Regions from separate parts of the Pseudomonas monsensis genome, predicted to be linked through region 2. Evidence: riboswitches for the same ligand, from Rfam matches in the RefSeq annotation. Region 2 holds a riboswitch; the other holds the start of a gene.

Region 1 (10,645 bases), 160 kb from region 2:
GCCGTGGGATCCGCTAACCATTCCATAAAATGTCTCGATCTCTCTTCAGTGAATTCAGGCTGCCGGACACGGCAAAGCGCAACGCGAAGGCTCTGCAGCCGCGTTGTCAACAATAGTCGGGAGTCGGAAAACCGGATGCTGCGAGTGCGTCAAGACCGCGCCACGGCGCGAGGAGAAGGTACGACTGGGAGGCTCCGAGAGGGTGTTCATGCAAATCCTGAATGAAAAATGGCCTTGGAGCGTACAGGCTCTGGCGACAATTCCTACAGCGCAAAATCATTTCAAAATCTGTATCAGCCGGGGAGATGCATTGTTCTCGCGGCCCTCATCGCCAGCAGGCTGGCTCCTGCAAGGAATCGTGCGAATAACACGGACCACTGTCGGAGACAGCCTGCTGGCGATGAGGGTCTAACGAACAACGCATCAGCGTCCGGCAAAACGCAACCGCGACAACTGCCGCAAATCCCCCTCCACGTAATAATCGTTGGTCCAACGGTCATCCACCGCCAACGGACTCACCTGCTTCAGCTCCAGTTTTTTCGCGAAATAACGAAACCGGTAATGCTCGTAGAACCGCAGCAGTTCCAGGCCGTAGCGGTCGGCCAGGTCAGTGTCGCCGCGAATGATCAGAAAGTTCTCGTCATTGCCGTTACTCGCCGAAGCGCTGAAGTTATGGCTACCGCTGATGATGGTCGGTGCATCCGTCGTGAAATCGGTGACCACCGCTTTGGTGTGCACCAGCAGGTTGCCTTTCTGGCCTTTCATGTTTTCCTTCAGCCAGCCTTCCAGGCCGGTGTTGAGCAAGGCTGTGGCGGCGAATTCGGCGGTACGGTCGGCATGAAATCCGGTGATGCTGCTGGCGGTGTTTTGCAGGCCGTAACGGAGGATGTCGTCATGGGGCTTGCCGAGCAGTGCATTGAGAATCGCTTCCGGCAAGGTAAACGCCGTAACGAACAGCACATCCTTTTTGGCCGCCCCGATGATATCGACAAACTCACGCAGATCGGCACCGCCGCTGCGTGGCGAGAACCCGGCGAACAGCGGCTGCGCAGGGTCCATCGGGTTGTGCTCAGTGATCCAGGTGCGTGTTGCGCCGACATTGGCGGGGTTCGCCCAGACCTCTTCGAAAGTTTGCAGATACCGTGTGGCAATCGTCACGTCGTCAAGCGTGTGTACCACGTTGGCCTGGCGATACACGCCATTGGCAGTGAAGTTGGTGCTGCCACACAGCACGGCTTGCGGATGACGCTGCCCGGCATCATCGACACGACTGAGGACAATGAACTTGTCATGAAAGATATCGTGAGTGACCCGGCCGCGCTTGCTCGACGCCGGCAACTGCGCGAGGCTGGTTTCGTTTAGGGTCGTATCGGGGTCGTCCGCGCGGGCGTGATACAGCACGCGCACTTGAACGCCTCGGGCGAACGCCGCATTCACCGCTTCGACTATCGCCTGCAACTGATACTCGTAGATCGCGATATCCAGCGCCCAGCGGGCGTCCACTGCGCGCTCGATGTACCCGAGCAATCGCTCCAGCAGGCCGTTCTCCAGCCACAGACGCGCCGCGTCGGGCCACGCTTCGATCGGCAGGTTCCTATTGGCGCTGATCTGCGCATCCAGATCGGGAAACTTGCGCTGAAAGGCCTGACTGGCGGCTACGGCGCGGTTGAAGATCACGCTCTGGCTGGCCGGGTGGCCGTCATCGCTGGTGATGCTCAACTCCAGCGCTTCGCCCAGTTGTGGCGCGTCCGCCGTACCGTAAGCCAGATGCACCCGATAGTGCATCGTCGTGCCCGGATTGACCGCGTAATCGGCCCAGCGGAATTTCTGCAGGGGCGCTTTATCGCTGGGCGTGGCGTGATATTGCGCAAAGGTGTGAGCCTTGCCGGGAAACGTCAGGCTGTTGAACAGGAATAGCCAGGGCTTGTCGCCCTGCTGCTTTTCGATGGCGAAGCCGAGCAGGCCTTTGCGCCGTGGCTCGGCCAGGTCCATCGCGAGCAGGACGCCGTTGGTGCCCGCGTAGGCTTTGACGCGAAAATCGTCCTGAGGATTGGCGACCAATACCCGCATGATTCACTCCTTGTGATTGGGGCTGAGGTGCAGCATAGAGCAGCGATGCGGGGTTTGTGAGGCAGATTTGAGACCGAGGCGATGCCTTCGCGGGCAAGCCCGTTCCCAGAGTTTTCTCACTGTTCGACACAAATTCCGTGTGAGCGGGCTTGCTCGCGAAGAGCCCCACCCAGGCATCACACATCGTCGATATGCCGATAATCCAGTTCCAGCGCCGCTGCCAACTGCCTGGACCGGCCCAAGCGAATCGGCCCACGTTCAATGTCGATCAACAAGCCCGGACACTCCAGCGACGGTATCGGTGGCAAGGCTTTCAAGCGCCCGTCCGTCACCACCAGCAATCGCTGCTGCTCGGCAGCAAAACGCTTTTTGCGCTGCACCAGCCACTGCTGCGCCTGCATCAGTGCGGCCAGCAACGGTGTCCCGCCGCCCGCGCCCAGCGCCTCCAGCCAGGATCGCAGGCCACTCGATGCCTTCAGGCCCTGCACCTGCCAGGTCGGCGCGCTGCCACTGGCGGTCAGCAACGCCAGACGCGCGCGCTGTCGATAGGCATCATCGAACAGTTGCGCGAGCAAGCCCTTGGCATCGCTCAAGGCCTGATGCCGACGCGTCGAGGCCGAGGCATCGACGATCACCAGCCACAGTTCATGGGCGCAGCGAGTGCGCAACTGGAACTGCAGATCTTCCCGTGCCTGCGGCCGGCCGTTGAGCAGCGTGCCCGGCCAGTTCACCAGGCCACTGCGTGCGGCGTGGCGCTTGCCCTGGCGTCCGTGGTCGAGTTGTCCGGCGCGGGGTCTGGCATTCGCCCCCGCGTCGGATCGGGGACGAATGCCGGTTACTTTTTTGGCCAGCTCGGCACTTCGCGGCGGGCACCAGTGGCCAGTGCCGGAGCCGGCATGTCACCCCACTGGCCCTGCCCTTCACTCAGGTCGGCGGCAGAATGCGCCGGCGGTTGCGCGGGTTGTTGAGGGCTGGACGATGAGGGCTCGCGACGCCGATGGCGCAGGGCAAATTCAGCAACGGCGTCGATGTCTTGCACGGCAATTGCCGTCGCGCCACGCCAGGCCGCATGGGCGCGGGCCGCACGCAGCCAGACCAGATCGGCGCGCAGACCGTCGACACCGGCAGCGAAACAGCGCTCGGTGATGTGCGCCAGCGCAGCGTCGTCCAGCGGAATCTCGCTCAAGCGGCTTCGAGCGTTTTCGCAGCGTTCACGCAGGTGTTGTTGTTCGGCTTCCCACTGCGCACAGAACCCGTGGGGATCGCTGTCGAAATCCAGACGCCGACGAATGATCTGCCCGCGCTCGGTCGGTGCCGTGTGGCCGCTGAGGGCAACGTTCAAACCAAAGCGGTCAAGCAATTGTGGACGCAGTTCGCCCTCTTCGGGGTTCATGGTGCCGATCAGTACGAATTTCGCCGAATGCCGATGGGAGATGCCATCGCGCTCGATCAGGTTGGTGCCGCTGGCCGCGACGTCGAGCAGCAGGTCGACCAGATGATCCGGCAGCAGGTTGACCTCATCGACGTAGAGCACGCCGCCATCCGCCTTAGCCAGCACACCGGGCGAAAACTGCGCACGACCCTCGCTCAGGGCCGCGTCAAGGTCGAGGGTGCCGACCAGACGTTCTTCGGTAGCGCCCAGCGGCAAGGTGACGAACTGGCCGCTGGCAAGCAGATCTGCCAGACCGCGCGCCAAGGTGGATTTGGCCATGCCGCGCGGGCCTTCGATCAGCACCCCGCCGATTTTCGGGTCGATGGCGGTCAGGCACAGGGCGAGTTTCAGGTCATCGGCGCCGACCACGGCGGAGAGCGGAAAATGGGGGGTGTCGGTCATTTGGGTTTCTCTGTCGTGGTCTTTGGTGTTGTGGTGTGTCAGTGGGGAGGCCCTCACCCTGGCCCTCTCCCAGGGGGAGAGGGAACTGACCCAGGTGTTTTTTCGAATTCCGTCGACCTGATACGTCGGGCCGAACTCAGACTTCGACAGCAACGCAAATCGGCTCCCTCTCCCTCCGGGAGAGGACTGGGCTGAGGGTAGCTTTTGGCCGGTTACATATCTTCCTCAATATCCAGCAGCAGATTCTCCAGCGCTTCTTTATAAGCCCCAGGCTCCTGCCACATCCCGCGCTGCTGCGCTTCCAGCATCCGCTCGGTCATGTCGCGCAACGCATGCGGGTTATGCTCGCGAACAAAATCCCGGGTGGCCGGGTCCAGCAGGTAGGCATCGGCCAGCAATGCGTACTGGTGATCATCAATCAATTGCGTGGTGGCGTCGAACGCGAACAGGTTATCGACCGTCGCCGCCAGTTCAAACGCGCCTTTATAGCCGTGGCGCTTGACCCCGTCGATCCACTTCGGATTCGCCGCACGCGAGCGGATCACCCGGTTCAGCTCTTCTTTCAGGGTACGAATCTTTGGCAAGTCCGGCTGACTGTGATCACCGTGGTAACTGACCGCCGCTTCGCCACGCAAGGTTTCCACCGCCGCGAGCATGCCACCCTGGAACTGGTAATAATCGTTGGAATCGAGCAGGTCGTGCTCGCGATTGTCTTGATTCTGCAACACTGCCTGCACCTGACTCAGGCGCTGGACGAATTGCTCGCGGGCGGCGGTGCCTTCGTCGGCACCGCCATAGGCGTAGGCGCCCCAATTCAAGTAGACCTCGGCGAGATCCTCGCGGGTTTGCCACAGACGGCCATCAATCGCGCCTTGCACACCGGCCCCGTAGGCACCGGGTTTGGCGCCGAAAATCCGCCATCCGGCCTGACGCCGCGCCGTGTCTTCGTCGAGGCCCGATTGCAGCAAGGCTTCGCGTTCGGCACGCACCCTGGCGGCCAGCGGATTGAGATCGTCCGGTTCGTCCAGCGCCGCCACGGCTTGCACGGCGGCGTCGAACAGGCGGATCAGGTTGGCAAAGGCATCGCGGAAGAAACCCGATACCCGCAGCGTCACATCGACTCGCGGACGATCGAGCAGGCTCAGCGGCAGAATCTCGAAATCATCCACCCGTTGACTGCCGGTGGCCCACACCGGACGCACGCCCATCAGGGCCATGGCCTGAGCAATGTCATCACCGCCGGTGCGCATGGTCGCGGTGCCCCACACCGACAGGCCGAGCTGACGCAGGTGATCACCGTGATCCTGCAGGTGCCGCTCGAGAATCAATGTGGCCGACTGGAAACCGATACGCCACGCGGTGGTGGTGGGCAGGTTGCGCACGTCCACCGAATAGAAGTTGCGTCCGGTGGGCAACACGTCGAGACGACCACGGCTGGGTGCGCCGCTGGGGCCAGCGGGGACGAAGCGACCGCTGAGGGCGTCGAGCAGGCCGCGCATTTCTGCCGGGCCGCAGGCATCGAGGCGTGGCGCGACGACTTCGCGCAGATGGTCGATGATTGCACTGACCTCCGCCCAACGCGGTCCTTGCAGGCGTGAGCCTATTCGCGATAGCAGTGTGTCAGTGGACTCAATGTTGGCTGACACACCGCCATCGCGAACAGGCTCACTCCTACAAGGGATTTGTAGTGTTTGGGAGATCAGGTCCGAAGCAAACAGTTCGAGGCGTTCGCGGGTGTCGCCGGCAGTGCGCCAGACTTCGTCGATTTGCGATTGCAGCGCCTCGGGACGCGGGCCTGTCCATGGATCGGCCAGCACACAATCGAGTGGATCGAATCCGAGTTCGAACGCTTTGGCGAGTGCTCGCAACAGGCTTGATTGCGCGCCTTTGCCGTCGCCTCGTGGAATCCGTAGCAGCGCGAGCAACGTATCGTTCCGCAAACGCCCGGTCGGCGATTCGCCAAAAATGTGCAGACCGTCGCGGATCTGCGATTCCTTCAGATCACACAGATACGTATCGAGGCGCGGCAACCAGATCGCTGCGTCGGCATCGCTGTCCAGCGCGGTATCGAGTTGCAGTTCGCGGTCGATCTGCGTATCGCGCACCAGTTGCAGAATGTCGCGCTGTAGCTCCCGGGCGCGGCGCGGATCGAGCAGTTGCGCTTCGTAATACTCGTCGGCCAGCAGCTCCAGATTACGCAGCGGGCCGTAGGTTTCGGCGCGGGTCAGCGGCGGCATCAGGTGGTCGATGATCACCGCTTGCGTGCGCCGTTTGGCCTGGGCGCCCTCGCCCGGATCGTTGACGATAAACGGATAGATGTTCGGCAGCGGCCCGAGCAGTGCGTCCGGCCAGCAGTTTTCCGAGAGGCCGACGCCCTTGCCCGGCAGCCATTCGAGGTTACCGTGCTTGCCGACGTGGATCACCGCGTGGGCGCCGTAGGTCTTGCGCAACCAGAAATAGAACGCCAGATAGCCGTGGGGCGGCACCAGATCCGGGTCGTGATACACCGCGCTCGGATCGACCTGATAGCCGCGCGCCGGTTGAATGCCGACAAAAGTCAGACCGAAGCGCAGGCCGGCGATCATCATGCGTGCGTCGCGGCACATCGGATCGTTTTGCGGCGCGCCCCAGCGCTCGGTCACGGCCGTGCGATTGGCCTCGGGCAGTGCGTTGAACTGGGCCAGGTAATCATCCATCGCCAGACTTTGCTGGCACGGGCGCAGATCAATCGTCTCGAGATCGTTGCTGACGCCACCGAGCAATTGCTGAATCAACTCGGTGCCGCTGCCCGGCAGCTCTGCCGCGACCGGATATCCCTCAGCCTGCAACGCACGCAGGATGTTCAGCGTCGCCGCCGGCGTGTCGAGACCGACACCGTTGCCGATGCGGCCGTCACGGGTCGGGTAATTGGCGAGAACCAGTGCGATGCGCTTACCGGCATTCGGCACCCGCGCGAGGTCGATCCAGCGCCGCGCCAGTTCAGCGACGAAATCCATGCGTTCGGGCTGCGCACGGTAACAGACCACATCGGACTGGCTGCGCTCGCTGCGCCAGGCCAGATCCTTGAAGCTGATCGGCCGACTGATGATGCGTCCGTCGAGTTCCGGCAAGGCAATGTGCATCGCCAGATCGCGCGGGCCCAGCCCCTGCTCGCTGTCGCGCCAGCCGGGCTCGTTGTCTTGGGCGCAGATGGCCTGAATCACCGCAATGTTGCGGCGAAACGGCCGCAGGTGCGGGGCTTCCGGGCTGGACTGGGCGAAACCGGTGGTATTGAGAATGACCCCTGCCTCGACTTCATCCAGCCAATCCTCGACCACGCTCAGGCAGCCCGGCTCTTTCAGACTGGCGACGGCGATCGGCAGCGGATTGAGCCCCGCCGCCTGCAAGCGCTGGCAGAACACGTCGATGAACGCGGTATTGGCCGCCTGCAAATGCGAGCGATAAAACAACACCGCCGCCACCGGGCATTCCGCCAGCCAGTCGGCTTGCCAGTCAGCCAGTGCGGCGCTGGTTTTGTCCGGGTGATAAATCGCCGTACGCGGCAAGGCTTGCGGCTCGCCCCACAGGTAATCACGGGCGAGCCAGCGGTTGGCCAGGCAATGAAAGAAATCCAGTGCATTGCCCAGGCCACCCTGACGCAGGAACTGCCAGAGGCGGTCGCGATCTTCGGCGGGCACGGTGCTCAGGTCACTGAGCTCCGGGTCGGGGCGATCATCGCCCGGTACCAGAATCACCTGCACGCCGCGCTCCGACAGCTCGACCAGCCGCTCGACGCCGTAGCGCCAATAAGCGATGCCGCCGTGCAGCGAGATCAAAATCACCTTGGCGTGGCGTAACACCTCGTCGACGTACAGATCGACCGACGCGTGATTCTGCACCTGCATCGGGTTGGCCAGACGCAGGCTCGGGTAATCCTCGGGCAACTGCTGCGCGGCTTCGGCGAGCAGCGCCAGGCTGGAATCGCCGCTGCACAGGATCACCAGCTCGGCGGGGGTTTGGCCAAGGTCGGCGATATTGTCATCCGACACGAAACCGCCGGGCTGGGTCCTGAGCAGGTGCATGGTTTAAACGCTGAGCGCGGCGCGCAGTTGCGCTTCGAGTTGTGCGGCGTCGAGTTCCTGACCGATCAGCACCAGACGGGTGACGCGCGCTTCATCGGCGCCCCACTGACGGTCGAAATGCTTGTCGAAACGCGTGCCCACGCCTTGAATCAGCAGGCGCATTGGCTTATTCGGAATGGCGGCGAAACCTTTGACACGCAGGATGCCGTGCTTGACCACCAGTTGCGTCAGTGCGTCGAGCAGCAGGCTTTCGTCGGCTTGCGGCAGTTCGATGGAGATCGAATCGAAGGCGTCGTGATCATGGTCATCGTGGTCGTCATCGCCTTCACCATGGTGGTGATCATGATGGCTGTGGCGGCTGTCGATGTGTTCTTCGGAACCGGCGCCGAGGCCGATCAGCACGTCCAGCGGCAGACGACCGTTGCTCGCTTCGATGATTTTCACCGCCGGCGGCAGTTCTTCGGCGACTTCAGCGCGTACACGCGCCAGATCTTCAGGGCTGGTCTGGTCGGCTTTGTTCAGAATGACGAGGTCAGCGCTGGCCAGTTGATCGGCGAACAGTTCGTGCAGCGGCGATTCATGATCGAGGTTCGGATCGAGTTTGCGCTGGGCATCGACTTGATCCGGGAACGCAGCGAAAGTGCCGGCGGCCACGGCCGGGCTGTCGACCACGGTGATCACCGCATCAACAGTGCAGGCGCTGCGGATTTCCGGCCACTGGAAAGCCTGCACCAGCGGTTTTGGCAGGGCCAGCCCGGAAGTTTCGATGAGGATATGGTCGAGATCGCCGCGACGGGCCACCAGTTCGCGCATCACCGGGAAGAACTCTTCCTGAACGGTGCAGCACAGGCAGCCATTGGCCAGTTCGTAGACCCGGCCGGTGGCTTCTTCTTCGGTGCAACCGATGGTGCATTGCTTGAGGATTTCGCCGTCGATGCCCAACTCGCCAAACTCGTTGACGATCACCGCGATACGACGGCCCTGGGCGTTGTCGAGCATATGCCGCAGCAGCGTGGTTTTGCCCGAACCGAGGAAGCCGGTAACGATGGTGACGGGGAGTTTGGCCAGTGTTTTCATCGGTATGCCCTTTGGCAAAGCGGCGGGCATACGGGACGAGAACCGGCAACGCGCATGCGCGCCGGAAGCGTTCGCCACCGGATCACCCCGCCCGGTTGTAGTGAGAATCTGTGACGAGGCAGGTCTCCTGGCTGACGGCGTTCAGGCTTGGCCTGGCATTCGCTGCGCCTTCCCGCTGGCTCTTTGATCGAGCTGGCAGTGGCGTGGCAGCGAACTTCACCGTTCACAGTTGCGGGGGCAGCCGCGGCTTTGACCGCGTTCCCTTCTTAGCTTCGGCATGTGCCGAAGAACCTCGAAAGCGCAAGGCTACGCATGGTGTGGGGATGGGTCAATGTTTGGATTGGGGGCGTATCCGTTTCTGCGGGTGTTGCTGATTAGGGTTCCGCCCTTACGGCGGGTCACTTTTTCCAGACGCCGAAAAAGTAACCAAAAAGGCTTTACCCTGACGTTCGGCCCTCGCCTAGGCTCGGGTCCCTTCGCTCCGGGATCTATCCGGGGGGCATCGCCTCCGGTTTGCTTCGCTGCACCTCCTCTCGATGTGTTTGGCTGCGCCAAACGGTCGCTACGCTCCCACCCCCGGCTAAATCCCTCCACTCAGCCTGCCGACGGGCGCTGAGATCAAAAGCGGTACTCGAGCTAACGCTCATTGTGTTGAGTGGTGAGAAGCAAGGGCTGTGGGCTGTGGGCTGCCTTTGTTTTTTTGTGGGAACTGGCTTGCCAGCGATGACGGCCAGCCAGCCGACCAATCCCTAACAGAATGCACTCAACCCCTGTGGGAGCTGGCTTGCCAGCGATAGCGGCCTGAAAGCCGACCAGGCTCTTGCAGACTGACGCCGGGGGCAGCCTTTTTGGTTATTTTTCGCTGGGCCGGCATTCCGGCGTCTGGAAAAAGTGACCCACCGTAAGGGCGGGAGCCCAATCAACAACACCCGCAGCAACGGTTATGCCCATTCAATTGACTAAATTCCCCCCCACATGCTCTCCTACACAACTTGTTACGGGTGCCCTTCACAGGGTGAAACGGGAAACCGGTGAATCATGTGCTTTACTCAAAGCCATGTCAGTCCGGTGCTGCCCCCGCAACGGTAAGCGAGCGAAGCGTCAGATCCACTGTGTCCCTGCGGCATGGGAAGGTGACGCTTGCAGGTCGGCCTGACGCCAACCCCTCGTGAGCCCGGAGACCGGCCCGCAACACACAGCGCGCATTTGCGTCGCTGAACCTGACAACCCGCGGTGGGCGGGCGCTGTTCGAACCTCTGCGTGCCTGACTCGCAGGGTTTTCATGCGCTCTATTCACCCGCTGACACTCCAGAGGGAAGCGCCATGTCGATCATCAGCAGCACCGCCAGCAACACAGACAAAATCGCCAGCACCGCCACACTGAGCCAACGCCTGATCGCGGCGTTCTTCGCCTCGATCCTCGGTGCCGGCCTCGTCTACTTCGCCGGTTTTTCGCACATCGAAGCGGTGCACAACGCCGCTCACGATACCCGCCACAGCGCCGCGTTCCCGTGCCACTGAGACCTGCCGACATGATCAAGCGTATTGCGCAAACCGCAGGTTTTACCGGGCTGCTGGCCGCCCTGCTCCTGACGCTGCTGCA
Region 2 (10,645 bases):
CGCAAGGCAATGCAGCAGCGAGTTTTGAGGGGCAATCGTTGTCGATTCGACTGACAACCGGGTTGCACACGGATCAGGATGTGTTGCTGATGGTGCGGCCGGAGAAAGCCTTGGCACTGAGCGTGCAGCAGGCGAGCGATGAGCCGCTGCCGGCGGGCTGGAACGAAGTGTCAGCGAAGGTCGTGGAAGTGCTGTTCCTCGGGGAGAGCCAGACTTGCAGCGTGGTCACTTCGGGCGGGACGTCGATGACGGTGAAAGCGTTATCGGCGGCGGGCATGCCGCTCAAGGCTGGCGACCCGGTGCGGGTGCGCTGGGCCACCGCTGATGCCTGCGTCTACACCGAATGGACCGAAAGTGACCTGAACAAAGCGGCCGGCGCCCACTGATAGCGTGTTGCCTGTGGGATTTACCCCCTCACCTGATCTGGCTTAATGATTCTGGACACCCTTAAAGGGCGGTAATCTACGCCCAGCGAAGAGGTGGCATTTGACTAGACGATATTTTTCGACAGATTTCAAACGGGATGCGGCTTGCCTGGTTTTGGATAAAGACTATTCGGTGAGTGAAGCCTGCGAAGCAATGGGCGTCGGACCTACAGCACTGCGTCGCTGGGTTGAGCAGTTGCGAGCTGAGCGCAACGGTAAGACGCCTGAGAAGTCCAAGGCCATGACTCCTGACCAACAACGCATCCAAGAACTGGAAGCAAAAATCCGACGGATTGAGCGAGAGAAGGAAATCTTAAAAAAGGCTACGGCTCTCTTGATGTCGGATTCCCTCGATCAGTAAGGCTGGTCGAGGAATTAAGCGAGCAATATCCAAGATCCGAGTTGTGTGGCGTGTTTGGTATCAACCGCAGCAGTTATTACGAGCGTCTGAAACAGCGGACAAAAGTGGATGCCGAGCGCGAGCGCCTCAAGATCAAGGCTGCTGAATTACATAAGCAAAGTCGCGGTTCAATGGGCGCGCGCAGCCTGTCAAAGGCGTTGTGTAACGAAAAGGAGTCGGTAGGTCGTTACATGGCTCGTAGCCTGATGCTCGAGATCGGATTGAAGAGCCAGCAACGACGCAGACATCGTTACAAACCTAGCGGCGCAGAGGCTCAATACGCCCCCAATCATTTGGAGCGTAAATTCAACGTTGAGGCGCCCAATCAAGTGTGGTGTGGCGATGTGACTTACATTTGGGCCGGTACTTACTGGGTTTATCTGGCTGCGGTACTAGACCTGCATGCCCGACGCGTCGTCGGTTGGGCGATATCCAGAAGTCCCGATTCGGCTCTGACCTGTAAAGCGTTGAGGATGGCTTTCGAGTCGCGAGGACGCCCTGAAAACTTGATGTTCCATTCGGATCAGGGTTGTCATTACAGCAGCAAAATGTTCCGAGAAACGCTGTCGGAGATGCGAATAAAACAAAGCATGAGTCGACGAGGAAACTGCTGGGATAACGCTCCGATGGAACGTTTCTTTGGCAGTTTGAAATCTGAATGGATACCCAAGGTCGGTTATCGAAACGAAGATGAAGCCAGTAGCGATGTGCTGCGCTACCTGACCCACTATTACAATCGGATCAGGCTACACAGTCACAACGGCTACCGAACTCCGGTAGACATGGAAGCCCTGGCGGCATGAAAAGGGATAAAACCCTATAACTGTGTCCAGGATCGTTTGACCAGATCAACCCCAGCCCTCCCCCCCAGGGGGGGGCGAGGGGGAAAGGGAGCCGATCTCCGTGCTGTTCAAAATCCGGGTTCGACTCGGTATCCCAAGTCGGCGTCCCTCGAAAGAACACCTCAATCAGTCCCTCTCCCTCAGGGAGAGGGAGCCAATCTTCATGCTGTTCAAACCTGAGTTCGACGCAGCACTCTCAGGTCGGCGTAACTTGTCCAAACAACCCGGTCAGTCCCCTCTCCCTCCGGGAGAGGGCCAGGGTGAGGGAAACAGTCGACGCGGTATCAGACGATGGCGCGGTAGCCTTCAATCTCATCCGGCCACGCCGTGAGGATTTCAAACCCCGTCTCCGTCACCGCCACCATGTGCTCCCACTGCGCCGACAACGAGCCATCCTTGGTCAGCACGGTCCAGCCATCTGGCATGTTCTTCACATGGCGCTTGCCGGCATTGAGCATCGGCTCTACGGTAAAAATCATCCCCGCCTTAAGCTTCATGCCCTGATTGGGAAAACCGTAATGCAGAATCTGCGGCTCATCGTGATAGACCTTGCCGATCCCGTGGCCGCAGTACTCGCGCACCACGCTGAAGCCTTCCCTCTCCGCCAGACTCTGAATCGCATGGCCGATATCGCCCAATGTGGCGCCCGGCTTGACCACCCGAATACCCGCGCACATGGCCTCGTAGGTGGTGTTGATCAGGTGCTGCGCCTCAGGCGTCGCCTCGCCGACCACGTACATGCGGCTGGTATCACCGAACCAGCCGTCCTTGATCACCGCGATGTCGAGGTTGACGATGTCGCCATTCTGCAACGGCGTACCCGAGGGAATACCGTGGCACACCACGTCGTTGACCGAAGCGCAGACGGTTTTCGGGAAACCGTGATAACCGACGTTGGCCGGAACCGCTTTCTGCACATTGACGATGTAGTCGTTGCACAGCCGATCCAGTTCGTCGGTGGTCACACCGGCCTTTACATGCGGCACCAGCATCGCCAGTACTTCAGCGGCGAGTTGACCGGCGGCGCGTGATTGCGCGATCTCGGCGGGCGTGTTGATCTTGATCTGGTTTCTCATGCGCTGACGGCTTCCTGAGTCAGTTGTTGCAGATCCAGCCCGCCGTTCTGTTCGGCGCGAATCAGCAAGCGGCAAATGGCGCTGTGGTCGAGGTTGGGGTGCAGCTCGGCGAGCATGCCGATGCGCATCCAGTGCTCGGCCTGCGCGTTGATCGAGCGGCTGAGTGCATTGCTGGAGATGCGCAGGTTCTCGTGCATGTCCTCAGAAATCTTTACGATGCCCATATATGAATCCGATACGTTGTGTATATGGATCGTATATTAGCCAAGCCTTACGCGAAATTGCAAACGCACACAATCTGCAGGACGTAGCGCGGCAAATCGCAGGCAAAAAAAAGCTGCCAAAAGAGGCAGCAAAAACTTTAAGAACACGCGATGTATTGGGCTCAGCATAGACGCCGGATAATGACAGTGTCATGACAGACACACATTCATTGAACCGCCCCGCTGCCGTCATCAGGATGTCATCAACTTCACGGCAGAATCCTCGCAAACCGTCTTGAGCCTTGAGACGGACGTTTTGCAAGGACTCCCATGAAAGAAGACGCCTCGCTGTTTGCCGCCATCGACCTGGGTTCGAATGCATTTCGCATGATGATCGGCCAGTCGGTCCGCAGCCGCAAAGGCTTCATGATTCAGGAGGTGAAAACCTTGCGCGAACCGGTGCGCCTGGCCGAGGGGTTTGACGGTGGCGCGCTGGACACCCTGGCGCTGGATCGCGGCTGGCAGGCGTTGGCGCGGTTCGGCAAAAAGCTGCGGGGGTTCGAAGCGGGTCGGGTGCGTGCGGTGGCCACCAGCGCCGTGCGCGAAGCCGACAATGCACAACTGTTTCTCGCCAGCGCCGAGCGGCATCTGGGCTTTGACATCGACGTCATTTCCGGACATGAAGAGGCTCGGCTGGTGTATGCCGGCGTGGCGCATGCACTGCCGACTGCTGACGACATGCGTCTGGTGGTCGATATCGGTGGCGGTTCCACCGAACTGATCCTCGGCCAAGGCTCGCAACCGTTGCTGACTGAAAGCATTGCCATCGGCAGCGGCACGCTGGGCGCGCGCTATTTTCCCGATGGGCGCATTACCCCCGGTGCCTTGCAAGAAGCCGAGCGCGTCGCCATCCTGCAATTTGAAAAAGTCGCCCGCCGCTATCGCGCGCAAGGCTGGCAGCAAACCATTGGCTCATCCGGCACCGCGCGCATGCTCGCCAAGGTGCTCAAGGCCAATCGCCTGAACGACTTCGGCCACGACGGCATTACCTACGGTGGGCTGTTGCGCCTGTCGTTACTGCTGCTGAAAGTGAAGAACGTCCAGCAACTGAAACTCGCCGGCCTGCAAGCGCACCGCCAGAGCATTCTGCCCGGTGGCCTGGTGTTGATGCTGGCGGCGTTCAAGGTGTTCGGCATTTCGCAGATGGTGCCGTCCGAACCCGGCCTGCGCCTGGGCGTACTGCACGGTTTGATGAGCAAGCATTAATTCCCCTCCGGCAGATTCGTCTCCCCTAAAGCGGCTCGATCGACTACCATGCCGCCGCCGGTTTCCATACGGAATTAATAGGGAATCCGAGGTGCGTCAGCGCATCGTTCGGAACTGCCCCCGCAACTGTAGGTGCTGAGCCTGCTCCACGACTGCCACTGGGTGAACCCGGGAAGGCCGGAGCACGGGCGATGACGCATCAGTCAGGAGACCTGCCGGCACAGTGACTACTAACCGGCGGGGTGTCCGGGAAGGACATCGTGCCGTGCGCGTCTTCGTTTGATCAGCAGCCTTGCGCTGTTGCCATGACTGCGTTCGCTGGTGTGTTTCCAGACCGTACTCTCCCCGCCTTGCGTACGGTTCCCCTGGAGACTGCCCATGCTGCTGCCCCGCGTTGCCATCCTGCTCACCGGCCTGAGTCTTTGCGCGCTCGCCCATGCAGCGCCGACGACCTATCCACTGACCGTCGAGAACTGCGGCAGCACCCTGACCTTCCAGCACGCCCCCACGCGCACCGTCACCATCGGCCAGGCTGGCACCGAAATGCTTTACGCCCTGGGCCTGGGCGACAAAGTGGTCGGCACCTCGCTGTGGTTCAACGACGTGCTGGCCACGTACAAGGCGCAGAACGACAAGATCGAACGCCTGGCCGATAACGAGCCGAGTTTCGAAGCGGTGATCGGCAAGCGCCCGGAACTGGTCGCCGTGGAGCTGGAATGGATGGTCGGCCCACAAGGTGCGGTGGGCACGCGCGAGCAGTTTCACGAGCTGAAGATTCCGACGTACCTGCTGCCCTCCGATTGCGAAGCCAAGGACAACCTCGTCGGCGCCGACGGTACCCGGCTGGCGCCGTTTCGCATCGACACGATTTACAAGAGCGTGAGCCAACTGGCGCAAATCTTCGATGTGCAGGACCGCGGCCAGCAGCTCAATGAACAACTCAAGGCCAGCCTCGCCCGATCAGTCGCCACGGCTCAGGGCAAACAATTGAAAGACGCAAGTGCCGTGGTCTGGTTCTCCAGTGCGCAGATGGACATCGAGCCCTTCGTGGCCGGACACAAAGGCATTCCCGATTTCATGCTGAGTACCCTCGGCGTGCGCAACGTGGTGCAATCCGATGAAGAGTGGCCGACGGTCGGCTGGGAAACCATCGCCAAGGCCAACCCGACCTTCATCGTCATCGCACGCATGGATCGCCGGCGCTTCCCCGCTGACGACTATCAGAAGAAACTCGCCTTCCTGCGCAGCGACCCGGTGACCCGCAACATGGACGCGGTGAAAAACAACCGCATCATCATTCTCGACGCCCTGGCCATGCAGGCCAGCCTGCGCACGTTCGATGGCATCGAGCAACTGGCCACGGCCCTCAACGGCTATGACCTGTCGCAATGAATAAAAGCCTGATCCGCGCACTACTGGCCCTGACGACACTGTTGATCGCCGTGCTCGCGGGGGTCGCCATCGGAGAGACGTCGATTGCTCCGGACGTGGTGCTAAAAGTGCTGGCCAACAAGCTGTGGACCGCCGGGCATGCGCTCGACCCGATCGACGAAGGCATTGTCTGGAACTACCGCCTGACCCGCGCCCTGGTCGCCGCCGCGTGCGGTGCCGGTCTGGCGACGTGCGGGGTGATTTTGCAGTCGCTGCTGCGCAATCCGCTGGCCGATCCCTATTTGCTCGGCATCTCCGCCGGGGCCTCGACCGGCGCGGTGATGGTGGCGCTGCTCGGGATTGGCGCCGGGGCGATTTCGCTGTCCGCCGGAGCTTTTGCCGGCGCGGTAACGGCGTTCGTGCTGGTCATTCTGCTGGCCCGTGTCAGCGGTTCGGCCAACGGCACCGGGCAGATCATTCTCGCGGGGATCGCCGGCTCGCAGCTGTTCAATGCGCTCACCGCGTTTCTGATTACCCGTTCGGCGAGTTCCGAGCAGGCGCGCGGCATCATGTTCTGGCTGCTCGGTAATCTCGGCGGCGTGCGCTGGCCGTCGGTGTGGCTGGCGGTGCCGGTGGCCCTGTTCGGCTTGCTGGTGTGCCTGTGGCATCGGCGCGCGCTGGATGCATTTACCTTTGGCGCGGATTCGGCGGCGTCCCTCGGCATACCGGTGCGGCGGGTGCAGATTGTGCTGATCGGTTGCGCGGCGCTGGTAACGGCGGTGATGGTGTCGATTGTCGGTTCGATCGGTTTTGTCGGCCTGGTGATTCCCCATGCGGCGCGTCTGTTGCTCGGCACCGGGCATGCCCGTCTGCTGCCGGCCAGCGCATTGGGGGGCGCGGTGTTTCTGATTGCCGCCGACGTGCTGTCGCGCACCCTGATCAAGGGTCAGGTGATTCCGGTCGGTGTGATTACCGCGCTGGTCGGCGCGCCGGTGTTTGCGCTCATCCTGATTGGCCGGAGATCGGCTCGATGAACCCGGTGTTGAGTTGTTCCGGGCTGACGTTCAAGGTGCGCGGCGCCGAGTTGCTTGACGGTGTCTGCCTGGAGGTCCAGCGCAGCGAGACCCTCGGCATCGTCGGGCCCAATGGCTCGGGCAAATCCACTCTGTTGAAACTGCTTGCCGGATTGCGCGAGCCGAGCGTTGGCGAGGTTCTGCTCGAAGGCCAGCCCCTCGGGAAAATGCCCCGGCGCAGCATTGCGCAAAAACTGGCGGTGGTCGAACAACAGGCCGACACCGACGACGGCATCCGCGTATTCGACGCCGTTGCACTGGGGCGCACACCGTGGCTTTCAGCGCTGCAGCCGTGGTCGCAGGTGGACGACGCCATCGTTGAACAGGCGTTGATCGACGTCGATGCGCTGCACCTGCGCACGCGTGTCTGGCGTCACTTGTCAGGCGGTGAACGCCAGCGCGTGCACATTGCCCGAGCGTTGGCCCAGCGCCCGCAAATCCTGCTGCTGGACGAACCGGCCAACCACCTCGACATCCAGCATCAATTGACGATCCTCAACGTGGTGCAGGCGTTGCCGGTGACCACACTGATTGCATTGCATGACCTCAATCAGGCGTTGAAATGCGATCGGCTGGCGGTGCTGGAACGCGGCCGGCTGGTGGCTCTGGGCAAGCCGCTGGAAGTGCTGACGCCGCAGCGGCTACAGGAAACGTTCGGGGTCAAGGCGCACTACCTGACAGACCCGTTCGATGGTGCGCAGATCCTGCGATTTCATTCATAAAACACAGCCCGCTCCACAACGGCTGTGTTTCATGCGGCCCAAGCGTTACGCCAGCTCTTTGCGCAACTGCCGCGCCGCCGCGACCATATGCACCAGCGCCGCTTCGGTCTCCGGCCAGCCGCGGGTTTTCAGGCCGCAGTCCGGGTTGACCCACAGGCGCTCGGCCGGGATGCGCCGGGCCGCCTTGCGCAGCAGACCGGCCATTTCCGCGACCTGCGGAATCCGTGGCGAGTGGATATCGTAGACGCCCGGGCCGATGTCGTTCGGGTAGGCGAAGGCTTCGAAGGCGTCGAGCAGTTCCATGTCCGAACGTGACGTCTCGATGGTGATCACATCCGCATCCATCGCCGCGATGGACTCGATCACATCGTTGAACTCGCTGTAGCACATGTGCGTGTGAATCTGGGTTTCGTCGTGCACCCCGCCAGCGCACAGGCGGAACACCTCGCTCGCCCAGTCCAGATACTGCTGCCACTGTGCCTGACGCAACGGCAAGCCTTCGCGGAATGCCGCTTCGTCGATCTGCACGATCCTGATCCCGGCCGCTTGCAGATCGACCACTTCGTCACGGATCGCCAGCGCCAGTTGCCGGGCCTGCACTTCGCGGCTGACATCTTCACGAGGGAACGACCACATCAACATGGTCACAGGCCCGGTCAGCATGCCCTTCATCACTTTGTCGGTCAGACCCTGCGCATAGCGGATCCATTCGACAGTCATGGCGTGCGGACGGCTGAGATCGCCGAAGATCACCGCCGGCTTCACGCAACGCGAGCCGTAACTCTGCACCCAGCCAAAACGGGTGAATACGTAGCCATCCAGTTGCTCGGCAAAGTACTCGACCATGTCATTGCGCTCGGCTTCACCGTGTACCAGCACGTCAAGGCCCAGCCGTTCCTGGATGTCCACCGCATGGCGGATTTCGCTGTGCATGGCTTCGGTGTATTCGGCCGCGCTCAGCTTGCCTTGCTTGAACGACTGCCGCGCCAGACGGATCGACGCAGTCTGCGGGAACGAACCGATGGTGGTGGTCGGGAACAGCGGCAGGTCCAGCCGGACGCGTTGCTTGGCGATACGCTGGGCGAACGGCGACTGACGCTGGCTGTCCTTGGCGGTGATCGCCGCCACCCGGGCCTGCACGGCCGGTTTGTGAATGCGCGGAGACGCGGCGCGACTGGTCTGCACCGAACGGCTTTGCGTCAATGCGCGCAGCACTTTTGGTGCTTCCGGCGCCTTGACCGCGTGCGCCAGTACCGCGACTTCTTCGCACTTTTGCACCGCGAATGCCAGCCAGCTCTTCAGCTCGGCATCAAGACTGTCTTCGCGGCTCAGATCCACCGGGCTGTGCAGCAGCGAGCAGGACGGCGCGACCCATAGACGTTCACCCAGGCGCTCATGGGCGTGTTGCAGGGTCGCCAGGGCGTTTTCCAGATCGCAGCGCCAGACATTGCGGCCATTGACCATTCCCAGCGACAGCACTTTGTAGGCCGGCAGGCGATCGAGAATGGTCGGGTACTGTTCCGGCGCGCGCACCAGGTCAATGTGCAGTCCATCGACCGGCAGGTTGGCGGCCAGACCGAGGTTTTCTTCCAGCCCACCGAAATAGGTAGCAACCAGCTTTTTCAGTGGATCGCGCTGAATCTGGTTGTAGGCACGCTCGAACGCGTTCTTCCACGCTTGCGGCAAGTCGAGCACCAGAATCGGTTCGTCGATCTGCACCCATTCGACACCGAGCGCGGCGAGCCGCGCGAAGATCTGTCCGTACAGCGGCAGCAGGCGATCGAGCAGTTCAAGCTTGTCGAACTCGCTACCCTTGGCCTTGCCCAGCCACAGGTATGTCAACGGGCCGATCACCACAGGCTTGACGTTGTGCCCCAGCGCGCGGGCTTCTTCGACTTCTTCGAACAACTGCTCCCAGCCCAGCTGGAATTGCTGATCGACACTGAATTCCGGGACCAGGTAGTGGTAATTGGTGTCGAACCATTTGGTCATTTCCTCGGCGTGAGCCCCGCCGCAGCACGTGTCGCTGACGCCACGGGCCATGCCGAACAGGGTTTGCAACGTTGCCTTGCCGTCGTGCGGGCGGAAACGCTCAGGGATCACACCGAACATCAACGAGTGAGTCAGGACCTGGTCGTACCAGGCGAAATCGCCGACCGGCAGCAGCTCGATGCCGGCGTTCTTCTGAATCTCCCAATGCGCCTTGCGCAGCTCACGACCAACGTCGCGCAGGCCCGTCTCGTCCAGCTCTCCTTTCCAGAACGCCTCTTGTGCTTTCTTCAGTTCACGGTCGCGGCCGATGCGCGGAAATCCAAGGGAATGGGCCAGTGCCATAACAAACAACTCCAGAATCGTGTCAATGGCGGCTATTGTCGAGGTCAGGCCTTGGTGAGACAAACTCATTCTAATCGTGATCATCACAAGTTTTACTCATGCAGCTGCGGCAGCGCTTACAGGGAAATGTCGTGCGGATCGCGGATTTTTTGGGTTGCGAGCGTGGGCATCCGGGCCTATGTTGCTTGCGAGATGAGCTGTTTGCCTGCGCATGAAGCGCGATGACTCACCGAAGGAATACGAGATGTCAAAAGACTCCCGCCCTGCCGTGCTGGGGCTGATCGGCAATACCCCTCTGGTGCGCGTGACCCGCTTTGATACCGGGCCGTGCACGCTGTTTCTCAAACTCGAATCGCAGAACCCTGGTGGCTCGATCAAGGACCGTATCGGTCTGGCAATGATTGATGCGGCTGAACGTGATGGCCGCCTGCAACCGGGTGGCACCATCGTCGAAGCCACCGCCGGCAACACTGGCCTGGGCCTGGCGCTGGTCGGCCGCGCCAAGGGTTATCGGGTGGTGCTGGTGGTACCCGACAAGATGTCCACCGAGAAAGTCCTGCACTTGAAGGCCATGGGCGCCGAGGTGCACATCACCCGCTCCGATGTCGGCAAGGGCCATCCCGAGTATTACCAGGACGTGGCGGCACGTTTGGCGAAAGACATCCCCGGCGCGTTCTTCGCCGACCAGTTCAACAACCCGGCCAACCCGCTGGCGCACGAATGCAGTACCGCACCGGAGATCTGGGCGCAGACCGAACATGATCTGGACGCCATCGTGGTCGGCGTCGGCTCGGCCGGCACGCTCACCGGGCTGAGCCGCTTTTTCAAGCGTGTGCAGCCGGATCTGGAAATGGTCCTCGCCGACCCGGTGGGTTCGGTGATGGCTCAATACAGCCGCGATGGCACCCTGCCGAAGCCCGGTTCCTGGGCGGT

The links. A riboswitch is a leader RNA that binds a small molecule or an ion and turns the genes downstream of it on or off. The one in region 2 is predicted to bind cobalamin.
Region 1: another riboswitch for cobalamin. It lies ahead of cobW (cobalamin biosynthesis protein CobW); the one in region 2 lies ahead of HV782_RS12815 (ABC transporter substrate-binding protein).

What each region holds. Positions count from the first base shown of each region.
Region 1 covers NZ_CP077087.1:3,077,739-3,088,383, reverse strand. The annotation lists gene HV782_RS13440 (TerC family protein) at 1-26, opposite strand, end outside; gene HV782_RS13435 (phospholipase D-like domain-containing protein) at 424-2,070, opposite strand; gene HV782_RS13430 (vWA domain-containing protein) at 2,247-2,921, opposite strand; gene HV782_RS13425 (magnesium chelatase ATPase subunit I) at 2,906-3,904, opposite strand; gene cobN (cobaltochelatase subunit CobN) at 4,117-7,965, opposite strand; gene cobW (cobalamin biosynthesis protein CobW) at 7,969-9,042, opposite strand; cobalamin riboswitch at 9,143-9,352, opposite strand; cobalamin riboswitch at 10,025-10,246, shown strand; gene HV782_RS13410 (CbtB domain-containing protein) at 10,366-10,563, shown strand; gene HV782_RS13405 (CbtA family protein) at 10,575-10,645, shown strand, end outside.
Region 2 covers NZ_CP077087.1:2,915,256-2,925,900, reverse strand. The annotation lists gene HV782_RS12840 (ABC transporter ATP-binding protein) at 1-386, shown strand, start outside; one part of gene HV782_RS12835 (IS3 family transposase) at 487-748, shown strand; one part of gene HV782_RS12835 (IS3 family transposase) at 748-1,628, shown strand; gene map (type I methionyl aminopeptidase) at 1,952-2,743, opposite strand; gene HV782_RS12825 (ParD-like family protein) at 2,740-2,967, opposite strand; gene HV782_RS12820 (Ppx/GppA family phosphatase) at 3,277-4,212, shown strand; cobalamin riboswitch at 4,254-4,446, shown strand; gene HV782_RS12815 (ABC transporter substrate-binding protein) at 4,591-5,604, shown strand; gene HV782_RS12810 (FecCD family ABC transporter permease) at 5,613-6,617, shown strand; gene HV782_RS12805 (ABC transporter ATP-binding protein) at 6,614-7,378, shown strand; gene metE (5-methyltetrahydropteroyltriglutamate--homocysteine S-methyltransferase) at 7,424-9,712, opposite strand; gene HV782_RS12795 (pyridoxal-phosphate dependent enzyme) at 9,957-10,645, shown strand, end outside.